One region of the Alloalcanivorax sp. C16-1 genome, then DNA from elsewhere that is predicted to be linked to it. Evidence: predicted binding sites of a transcription regulator. Region 1 holds the regulator's gene; the other holds the start of a gene.

Region 1 (4,931 bases):
AAACGGCTGGAGCCCGGCGGCGTGCTGTATTTTTCCTGCAACTACCGCCGCTTCGAACTGGAAGAGAGACTGCGCCGCTGGTACGCGGTGGAGGACCTGACCGCCTGGAGCCTGCCGGAGGACTTCCGGCGCGGCGGCGCCATTCACCACTGCTTCGCGATCCGTCATGCCCAGGACTGACGCCCCGCAACTGACCCTCTATACCACCCTCGGCTGCCATCTTTGCGAGCAGGCCGAGGAGCTGGTGCGCACGGTGCGCCCGGACGCCCGGCTTCACGCCGTGGACATCGCCGAGGACGATATGCTGATCGCCGAATACGGCGAGCGCATCCCGGTGCTGCGCCGGGGCGACCGGGAGCTGGGCTGGCCGTTCGGATTGCTGGACGTGAGCGCGCTGCTCGCCGATCCCTGATCCGGCGGGCGCGACTTTTTTTGGAGTGACCATGGAAAAGATCACGGTCAAGAAACTGACCAACCGCCATGTCGACAAGGTGATTCTGCGTTCGGTGGTGATTTCCATCTGCATCGTGCAGGTGGAAATCGACGGTGTGCTGTACCAGGTGGTGGACGAGCAAGGCCGGATCGTGCGTTTCAACGGCCCGGAACACGCCAACAACGTGCTCAGCCGCATGACCACCGACCGGGCGGTGCTGCTGCACCAATCGCCCTATGCGGAAATGGCCGGCCAGCCGGAAGGCGAGCCGGCGCCGCCGCTGGAAGTGGACTTCAACTGGCGGGCGGACCGCGCCTGAAGAAGGATCGCGACTTCAGTCGCGATCCGGAGCTGGCAGGTTCAAAAAACGGTAGGTATTGGCCAGAGTGCGGGCCGCCAGCTCCGCTTCCTCCTCACCGCGCAGCGCCGCCAGCCGGCGGCCGATCCAGGGCAGATGGCAGGGCTCGTTGCGGCGTTTCACCGCCGGTGCCTCCGGCAGGTCCCGGGGCAGCAGATAGGGCGCGTCCGTTTCCACCAGCAGCCGGTCGGCGGGAATGTCCGGCACCAGCGCGGCCAGGTCCTTGCCGCGCCGCTCGTCGCACACCCAGCCGGTGATGCCGATGTAGCAGTCCAGGTCCAGATAGTCGTAGAGCGGCCGGCGCTGGTCGGTGAAACAGTGCACCACGGCGGCGGGCAGCCGGTCGCGCCAGGCGCGCAGCAGGGGCAGAAAGCGCGGATGGGCGTCGCGCTGATGCAGAAACACCGGCAGCTGCTTGTCCGCCGCCAGCGCCAGCTGGCTCTCGAACGCTTTCTCCTGGTCCGGGCGGGGTGAAAAGTCCCGGTTGAAGTCCAGGCCCATCTCCCCGGCGGCGGCCACTTCCGGCTGGTCCAGCAGCCCGGCCAGTTCCGCCCGGGCGTCATCGTCGAAGCAGCGCGCGTTGTGCGGGTGCACGCCGGCGGTGGCCAGCAGCCCCCGGTCGGGAAAGTCCCGGCACAGAGCCAGGGCCTGCCGGGACTCCGCCACGCTGGTGCCGGTCAGCAGCATCAGCTCGACGCCGGCCTGGCGGGCACGCTCCAGCACCGCCTCGCCGTCATCGCGAAACTGCCGGTCGCCCAGATTGACGCCGATGTCCGCCCAGCGGGCGGTCGGGGTGCCTGCCGTGATACTCATGAAGCGGGGCGGGGCGTGGGCTGCAGCCGGGCCTCCAGCTGCTCGCGCAGGTCTTCCACGCGACGCCGGTTGGCGCCCAGATCCCAATAGCCGATGCGCGAGGCGGAGCGTACTTCGATGACGCCGTCCTCGTGCACATAGAAGGTCACATCGTCCACGAACCGCAGGATGCGGGTGGTGAAGCGGGCCTCCACCCGGGCGGGTCCCACCGCCCGGTGGCTGACCCGGGGCCAGTCCTCCAGCACCGCGTCGAGCAGCGCCAGGCTGTCGGCACGGGTGCCGGCGCCGGGCAGGGGCGCCACCCGATGGCGGTCGTCATCCGCCAGGCTGGACACGCAATTCGGTGACGACGGACAGGGGGCAAGCAAACGGGTGTCCGACATAATCGGTCTCTCCACTGACCTTTCAGTACTCTGGATTCGGGCCTCTTCTCGGGCGCCCTGGCAGCCGGCCGACACCGTCATGGCGAGCATCAACCCGGCCAGGCACAGGGCGGCGGCGATCTTTCTAGTGACGGTTCGGATCACGGATCAGTCCCACGAAAACACCTTCGATCATCAGTTCGTCCGCCGGCACCCGGATCGGCTCGTAGGCCTCGTTGGCCGGCAGCAGGGTGGCGTTGGACTTGTTCAGTTTAAGGGTTTTCACCGTGACCTCGTCGTCAATGCGCGCCACCACGATCTCGCCGGACAGGGCGGTCTGGCTTTTGCGCACCGCGATCAGGTCGCCGTCGAAGATGCCGGCGTCGATCATACTGTCGCCCTGCACCTTGAGCAGGTAGGTGGGGCGCTGCCGGAACAGGCCCTGGGGCACCGGCACGGTGCGCTCCACGTTCTCGATGGCCTCGATGGGCGTGCCGGCGGCCACCCTGCCCACCACCGGCAGCTCGTCCTCGTGCTCCAGCGCCGCTTCCAGCAGCTGGATGCCGCGGGAGCGGTCGCTGTGCAGACGGATGTAACCCTTGCGTTCCAGCGCCCGCAGGTGATCGGAGGCGGCGTTCTTGGACTGGAAGCCCATGCGCTCGGCGATTTCCGCCCGGGTCGGGGCCATGCCGGTTTCCAGCCGCGAGTCGCGGATGCAGTCCAGCACCTGTTGCTGGCGTGCGGTTAGCGTGCTGCTCATAACGTTCTCCTGGAGTGTCTCGGACACTGATAATATGAACAGTATTATATGTCCAGTGTTTTTGGAAGTACCATGGAGCCCATCAGGGGGGAGAAGGGAACCGATGCGACAGGCGAACTGGCAGCAAACGGACCGGTCACGGGTGGAGACACTGCTTGCCGGCGTGCCGTTTTTCAATGAGGTGGCCCGGGACGATCCGGCCCAGCGGTCGCGGTTGCTGGCGCGCACCGAACTGGTCGAGGCGGCCCCCGGGGACACCGTGATCCGCGCCGGGGAGGTGGAGTCCAGCCTGTATTTTCTGCTGCGCGGCCAGCTGGTGGTACTGGACGATGCGCCGCCGCACGCGGTGCTTTATTACGTGTCGCCGGGGGAGGTGTTCGGCACTCTTTCACTGTTGCTGCGGCGCGCCCGCAGCGCCACCATCCAGGTGGCGGACGCGGCCCGGGAAGCGGTGCTGGCCAGGCTGGATTTCAATGATTTCGACGACGATCGCGACACGCCCTATACCCTGGCCACGCGATTGGCGTTTTTTCACATGCTGGTGCACCAGATCCGCTGGGCGGTGGAGGTGCGGCGCATGCAGAGCCCGGACGCCGGCCTGGCCGCCGACCTGCGCAAGGTGCCGGTGTTCACCGGCGAGCGGGACAGCGAGGCGGAACTGGCCTCATTGCGGGACCAGGCCCGGGCCCTGGCGGATTTGCTGTACCGGTGGAATCATCGCCCGCCGGGGACCACCGGCAACGCCCAGCTCACCTGACCGGCCGGCCCGGTCTATTCCTTCTTCTTGCGATCCATCTTCACCGCCAGCACGTCGCAGTGGGCGCCGGGCACCAGGCCGCGGGCGGTGGAGCCCAGCAGCAGGGCCAGGCCGCTGCGGGTGTGGCTGCCCACCACGATCAGATCGGCGTCCAGGCCGTCGGCCTTGTCGACGATGGTCTTCTCGATGGAGCCCAGCTCCACATGCACCCGTTCCTTGGGCACCTGATATTGGCGCGCGTAGTTGCAGGCGGTTTCCCGCGCCTGCTTGACCAGGCCGCTCTGCAGGTCGGTCACGTCCATGGGCACGTCGGCGCCGTAGGCCAGCGCCAGCGGCTCGATCACATGGATCAGATGCAGTTCGCCCTCGGTGCCGGCGATCACGCCGGCGGCGCGGGCCAGCACTTCCGCGGACTCGTCGCTGCAGTCGATGGCCACCAGGACCTTGCGATAGGGTGCGGACACGATGTTTCTCCAGTGGCTCGGTGTCGCTTCCGAGTATAACTTGCCCGGCGCCCGCCGCCAGCCCGCCGTTGAAGGGTGCCCGGCGAGGGCGGCAAAGCCTTGCCTGGCGCGGCTTCGGCGGCCTTGACGGCGGCCGCCGGCGGGCACCCGGTCGGGGCCCGCCGGGCGGTCCGCGCTTGACCGGACAATACCGGCGCTGTCTAAATAGGCGCCCGCCGGGGCCGTGAAGGCCGCCCGGCGGCACCTCCGGACACTTGGACCGGCACGGCGATCCCGTGCGGCCCACGGGTTTTACGGAGGTTTCTTTTGGATATCCGCATCATGATCGGGTGAGCAACGAATGGGTAAGTCCCTTGTAATCGTGGAGTCGCCGGCCAAGGCCAAGACCATCAACCGCTATCTGGGCGACGACTTCGTGGTCAAGTCCAGTGTCGGCCATGTGCGCGACCTGCCGGTGAGCGGCGGCGCCAAGAAGACCACGCCCAAGGAGCGTGCCAAGGAGGCCGCCTATACCCGGTCACTGCCCAAGGAAGAACGGGAAGCCTATAAAAAGAAGAAGGCCCAGGCCCAGCTGATCAACCGCATGGGGGTGGACCCGGAACACGACTGGGACGCCCATTACGAAATCCTGCCCGGCAAGGAAAAGGTCATCGACGAGCTCAAGCGTCTGGCCGCCAATGCCGACCGCATCTACCTGGCCACTGACTTGGACCGCGAAGGGGAGGCCATTGCCTGGCACCTGCGGGAAGTGATCGGCGGCGAGGGCGAGCGGTTCGACCGGGTGGTGTTCAACGAGATCACCAAGAAGGCCATTCAGGCCGCCTTCGAGAAACCCGGCAAGCTGGACATGAGCCGGGTGGAAGCCCAGCAGGCCCGTCGCTTCCTGGACCGGGTGGTGGGCTTCATGATCTCGCCGCTGCTGTGGGAAAAGATCGCCCGGGGCCTGTCCGCCGGCCGCGTGCAGTCGGTGGCGGTGGAGCTGGT
Region 2 (4,931 bases), on a different contig from region 1:
CCACCGGCGACGCGCCGGTGCGGTTATGTATGCAGACCGGATATTGTGCAGCTTTACGCGGCCCGGAGTAACCCCCGGTCAGGACGGCTCCCGCACCTCGCCGGCCAGGGCCTCCAGAGCCTGTTCATCGAGCTCGCTGTTATCGACCTTGAGCAGGGCCAGCCGCTGCTCGGCCACCACCACCGCCTCCAGCACGCCGGGGATGGCGCGCAGCCGGCTGGCCGCCTGGGTGGGGTCCTGCTGACGGCCCAGGTGCACCACCCGGTTATCCAGCTTGGGCAATTCGCCCATGCCCCACAGATACAGCAGCCAGACCACCGCCAGACCGGCGCAGCCCAGAAACACCGCCTCGGCCCCCACCCATTGATAGAGAGCGCCGCCCAACTGGCCGCCGATGAACACGCCCAGGAACTGGCTGGTGGAATAGACGCCCATGGCGGTGCCCCGGGTACCGGCCGGCGCCGCCCGCCCCACCAGGGACGGCAACAGGGCCTCCAGCAGGTTGAAGGCCATGAAATAGACGAACAGGGCCAGCACGAAGTGCCACAGGGTCTGCCCGGCCAGGGCCAGCAGCACCTCGGCGACGATCAGCAGGCACACCGCGGCGCGCTTCACCGGCAGGGCGCCACGCCGCTCGGCGGCGATGATCAGCGGCACCATGGCCAGAAAGCTGCTCACCAGCACCGCCAGATACAGCAGGCTGTGCTGGTCCAGGTCCAGCCCGAGGCGGTGCTTGAGCAACTGCGGCAGCACCACGAACGAGGCGGTCATGGTCAGGTGCAGCACCATGATGCCCAGATCCAGGCGGCGCAGATTGCGATCCCCCAGCACCCGGCGGAAACGCAGCCGGGCCGGCAGAGGCTCACTGGCGCGCACCTGGGGCGACGGCACCGAGAAGGCCACGCCCATGGCCAGGGTGCCCAGCACCACGGTAAGCCAGAACAGACCGCTCAGGCCCAGCCAATGGGCCAGCACCGGCCCCAGAATCAGCGCCAGGATAAAGGAAGCGCCCACCGACATGCCGATCAGGGCCATGGCGCGGGTGCGGTGGCGCTCGCTGACCACATCACCGATCAGCGCCATGATCACGCTGGCGATGGCGCCGGCGCCCTGCAGGGCACGACCCATAATCACCCCGTAAATGGTGTCGCTGAGCGCCGCCACCGCGCCGCCGGCGACGAACAGCAACAGGCCAGCCAGCAGCAACGGGCGGCGGCCGAAGCGGTCGGACAGCATGCCGAAGGGAATCTGCAGGATCGCCTGCATCAGGCCATAGGCGCCGATGGCGGTGCCGATCAACAGCGGTGTGGCGCCTTCCAGGCCGGTGCCGTAAACCGCGAAAACCGGAAGGATCATGAACAGCCCGAACATGCGCAGCGCGAAGATCGCCGCCAGGGAGCCGGTGGTGGTCAGTTCGGTGCGCCGCAGGGCGGCCCGGGAAGCGTCCGTCATGGTCGAGGGTCGGTGCTACGAGAAATGGGCGGGAAGTGTAGCAGATTCCAGGACGGCGGGGTGACGTGCAAATCGCTGTCGATAGTAAATTGAACCCCCGTGAAAGCGGTGATAAATTGATGACTTGATTCAGTTTTTCTTCTTAGCCCCCCGGGCTCTCCGGGTTGTGTCATGGACGAATGAATGAACAATCTGACTGCACAAAGAGTGTATGTAGTGGGTGGCCAGCACCTGCAGAATGCGCTGCTGACCGAATTTCTCGATAAAGCCTCGATCCCCGCCATGGCGGTGAAATCCGTGGATCAGGTGGACGAACACGACGTGGGCGGCGTGGAACAGAACCTGTTCCTGGTGGACTTTCACTCCGTGGACGTCAACCAGGTGATCACCCGCCTGATGGATGTGGACCGTCGCATCGAGAACGAAATCCTCATCGGCGTGTTCAATGTGGACCATGACGACGACCTGACCCGGCTGGCCGGGCTGCCCATGGTCAACGGCGGCTTCCAGCACGATTGCCCCCAGGATCTGCTGACCAAGGGCATCAAGGCCATGTTCAAGGGCGAGCTCTGGTTCCCGCGCAAGGTTTTGCAGCAATATCTGGTCAAAAGCCGGGCCTTCAACAAAACGTTCGCGCGTAACGAGGTCAATCTGACCGACCGGGAGATCGAGGTGCTCAAGGTGATGGCCACCGGCGCCAAGAATTCCGAGATCGCCAAGGTGCTCAACCTCAGCCCGCACACCATCAAGACCCACATTTACAACATTTTCAAAAAGATCAACGCCTCCAATCGCCTGCAAGCGGTGAACTGGGCCCAGGAAAACCTCTGATCACGGGCTGTCCGGCCCGCCGTCCGGTTCCCCCCGCCGGACGTTCCCGCAGCGTCGACCTTTCTTTTCCCCTTCACGATCTTTCGCCTATACTGCACTGTTCATTTTGACAGTAGCCGAGGGCTCGCCATCTCATGGATACCATTCTGGTTCGGGGCGCGCGCACCCATAACCTGAAAAACGTGGATCTCGACATCCCCCGCGACAAGCTGGTGGTGATCACCGGGCTGTCCGGGTCCGGCAAATCCTCCCTGGCGTTCGATACTTTGTACGCCGAGGGCCAGCGCCGTTATGTGGAGTCGCTGTCCACCTACGCCCGGCAGTTCCTGTCGATGATGGAAAAGCCCGATGTGGACCACATCGAGGGCCTCAGCCCGGCCATTTCCATCGAGCAGAAATCCACCAGCCACAACCCGCGTTCCACGGTGGGCACCATCACCGAGATTTACGACTATCTGCGGCTGCTGTTCGCGCGGGTGGGCGAGCCCCGCTGTCCCGAGCATGGCGCCCCGCTGGCGGCCCAGACCATCAGCCAGATGGTCGACCAGGTGCTGGCCATGGAGGAAGGCAGCAAGCTGATGCTGCTGGCGCCGGTGATCCGCGAGAAGAAAGGCGAGCATCTGAACCTGTTCGACGAGTTGCGCGCCCAGGGCTTTATCCGCGCCCGGGTGAACGGTCGCATCCACGATCTGGACGAGGCTCCCAGCCTGGACAAGAACAAGAAGCACACCATCGAAGTGGTGGTGGATCGCTTCAAGGTCCGTGGCGACCTGCAGAACCGCCTGGCGGAGTCCTTCGAAACCGCCCTGAATCTGGCCGACGACATCGCGGTGATCGCGCCCATGGACGGCGACGGCGAGGAAACCACCTTCTCCGCCAAGTTCGCCTGCCCCCATTGCGGCTACTCGATCCCGGAACTGGAGCCGCGCCTGTTCTCGTTCAACAACCCGGCCGGTGCCTGCCCCAGCTGTGACGGCCTGGGGGTGAAGCAGTTCTTCGACGAGGACAAGGTGATCACCAGCGACGAGCTGTCCCTGGCGGAGGGGGCGATCCGTGGCTGGGACCGGCGCAACGTCTACTACTTCCAGATGCTCAATGCGCTGGCGCAGAGCCTGGACTTCGACATGGACCAGCCGTTCAAAAAGCTGCCCAAGGCCACCCGCCGCAAGATTCTGTACGGCACCGGCAAGGACAACGTGGAGTTCCGCTACCTCAACGAGCGCGGCGACATCATCAAGCGCAACCACCCGTTCGAGGGGATCCTGCCCAATATGGAGCGCCGCTACCGGGACACCGAGTCCGAGGCGGTGCGCGAGGAGCTGGCCGGTTACCTGTCCACCTCCACCTGCCCCAGCTGCGATGGCTCCCGGCTGCGCGAGGCGGCCCGCCATGTCTATATCAATGAGACCACGCTCCCCGAGGTGGTGCGCCTGGCGGTGGGCAAGGCGTTCTCCCACTTCGACAACCTCAAGCTGAGCGGCAGCCGTGGCGAGATCGCCGAGAAGATCCTCAAGGAAATCCGCGACCGGCTGCAGTTCCTGGTCAACGTGGGCCTGGAATACCTGACCCTGGAGCGCAGCGCCGAAACCCTGTCCGGCGGCGAGGCCCAGCGCATCCGGCTGGCCAGCCAGATCGGCGCCGGCCTGGTCGGGGTGATGTACGTGCTCGACGAACCCTCCATCGGCCTGCACCAGCGCGACAATGAGCGACTGCTCAATACCCTGACCCGACTGCGCGATCTGGGCAATACCGTGCTGGTGGTGGAGCACGACGAGGACGCCATCCGCACCGCCGACTATGTGATCGACATCGGCCCCGGGGCCGGCGTCCACGGCGGCCGCGTGGTGGCCCAGGGCACCGCCAGGCAGGTGGCCGCCAACAAGGATTCGCTGACCGGCGACTACCTCTCCGGCCGCAAGCGCATCGCGGTGCCGGAGCGCCGCCACGGGAACGAGAAGGACCAGTGGCTGACCCTGTTCGGCGCCACCGGCAACAATCTCAAGGGCGACCCGCTGAACGTGCCACTGGGCCTGTTCACCTGTATTACCGGGGTGTCCGGATCCGGCAAGTCCACCCTGATCAACCACACCCTCTACCCGCTGGCCGCCACCAAGCTGAACAAGGCGTCCACCCTGAAAGCCGGCCCCCACGAAAAGCTGGAGGGGCTGGAGCACCTGGACAAGGTGGTGGACATCGACCAGAGCCCCATCGGTCGCACGCCGCGCTCCAACCCGGCCACCTACACCGGCATTTTCACACCGGTGCGGGAGCTGTTCGCCGGCACCCAGGAGGCGCGGGCGCGGGGCTACAAGCCGGGCCGCTTCAGCTTCAACGTCAAGGGCGGCCGCTGCGAGGCCTGCCAGGGCGACGGCGTGATCAAGGTGGAAATGCACTTTCTGCCGGACATCTACGTACCCTGCGAGGTCTGTGACGGCCGCCGCTACAACCGGGAGACCCTGGAAGTCACCTACAAGGGCAAGAACATCTACGAAGTCCTGGAGATGACCATCGAGGAGGCCCGCGAATTCTTCGACGCGGTGCCGGCGCTGCAGCGCCGCCTGCAGACCCTGCTCGATGTGGGGCTCAGCTACATCAAGCTGGGCCAGGCGGCCACCACCCTGTCCGGTGGCGAGGCCCAGCGGGTCAAA

The links. The regulator LexA, encoded in region 1, represses DNA repair genes until DNA is damaged. The targets are predictions, from matches to a motif close to TACTGTNTANNTANACAGTA.
Region 2: a site for LexA is predicted at 2,379-2,398, ahead of uvrA (excinuclease ABC subunit UvrA). Genes of this name have one in related genera too.

What each region holds. Positions count from the first base shown of each region.
Region 1 is NZ_JBKFTK010000002.1:501,809-506,739, forward strand. It holds gene rlmKL (bifunctional 23S rRNA (guanine(2069)-N(7))-methyltransferase RlmK/23S rRNA (guanine(2445)-N(2))-methyltransferase RlmL) at 1-180, shown strand, start outside; gene ACLD0W_RS09510 (glutaredoxin family protein) at 167-412, shown strand; gene ACLD0W_RS09515 (DUF6482 family protein) at 444-752, shown strand; gene ACLD0W_RS09520 (TatD family hydrolase) at 768-1,604, opposite strand; gene ACLD0W_RS09525 (DUF1499 domain-containing protein) at 1,601-1,987, opposite strand; gene lexA (transcriptional repressor LexA) at 2,112-2,726, opposite strand; gene ACLD0W_RS09535 (cyclic nucleotide-binding domain-containing protein) at 2,830-3,483, shown strand; gene ACLD0W_RS09540 (universal stress protein) at 3,498-3,947, opposite strand; gene topA (type I DNA topoisomerase) at 4,288-4,931, shown strand, end outside.
Region 2 is NZ_JBKFTK010000006.1:75,430-80,360, forward strand. It holds gene ACLD0W_RS16510 (MFS transporter) at 79-1,452, opposite strand; gene ACLD0W_RS16515 (LuxR C-terminal-related transcriptional regulator) at 1,636-2,283, shown strand; gene uvrA (excinuclease ABC subunit UvrA) at 2,418-4,931, shown strand, end outside.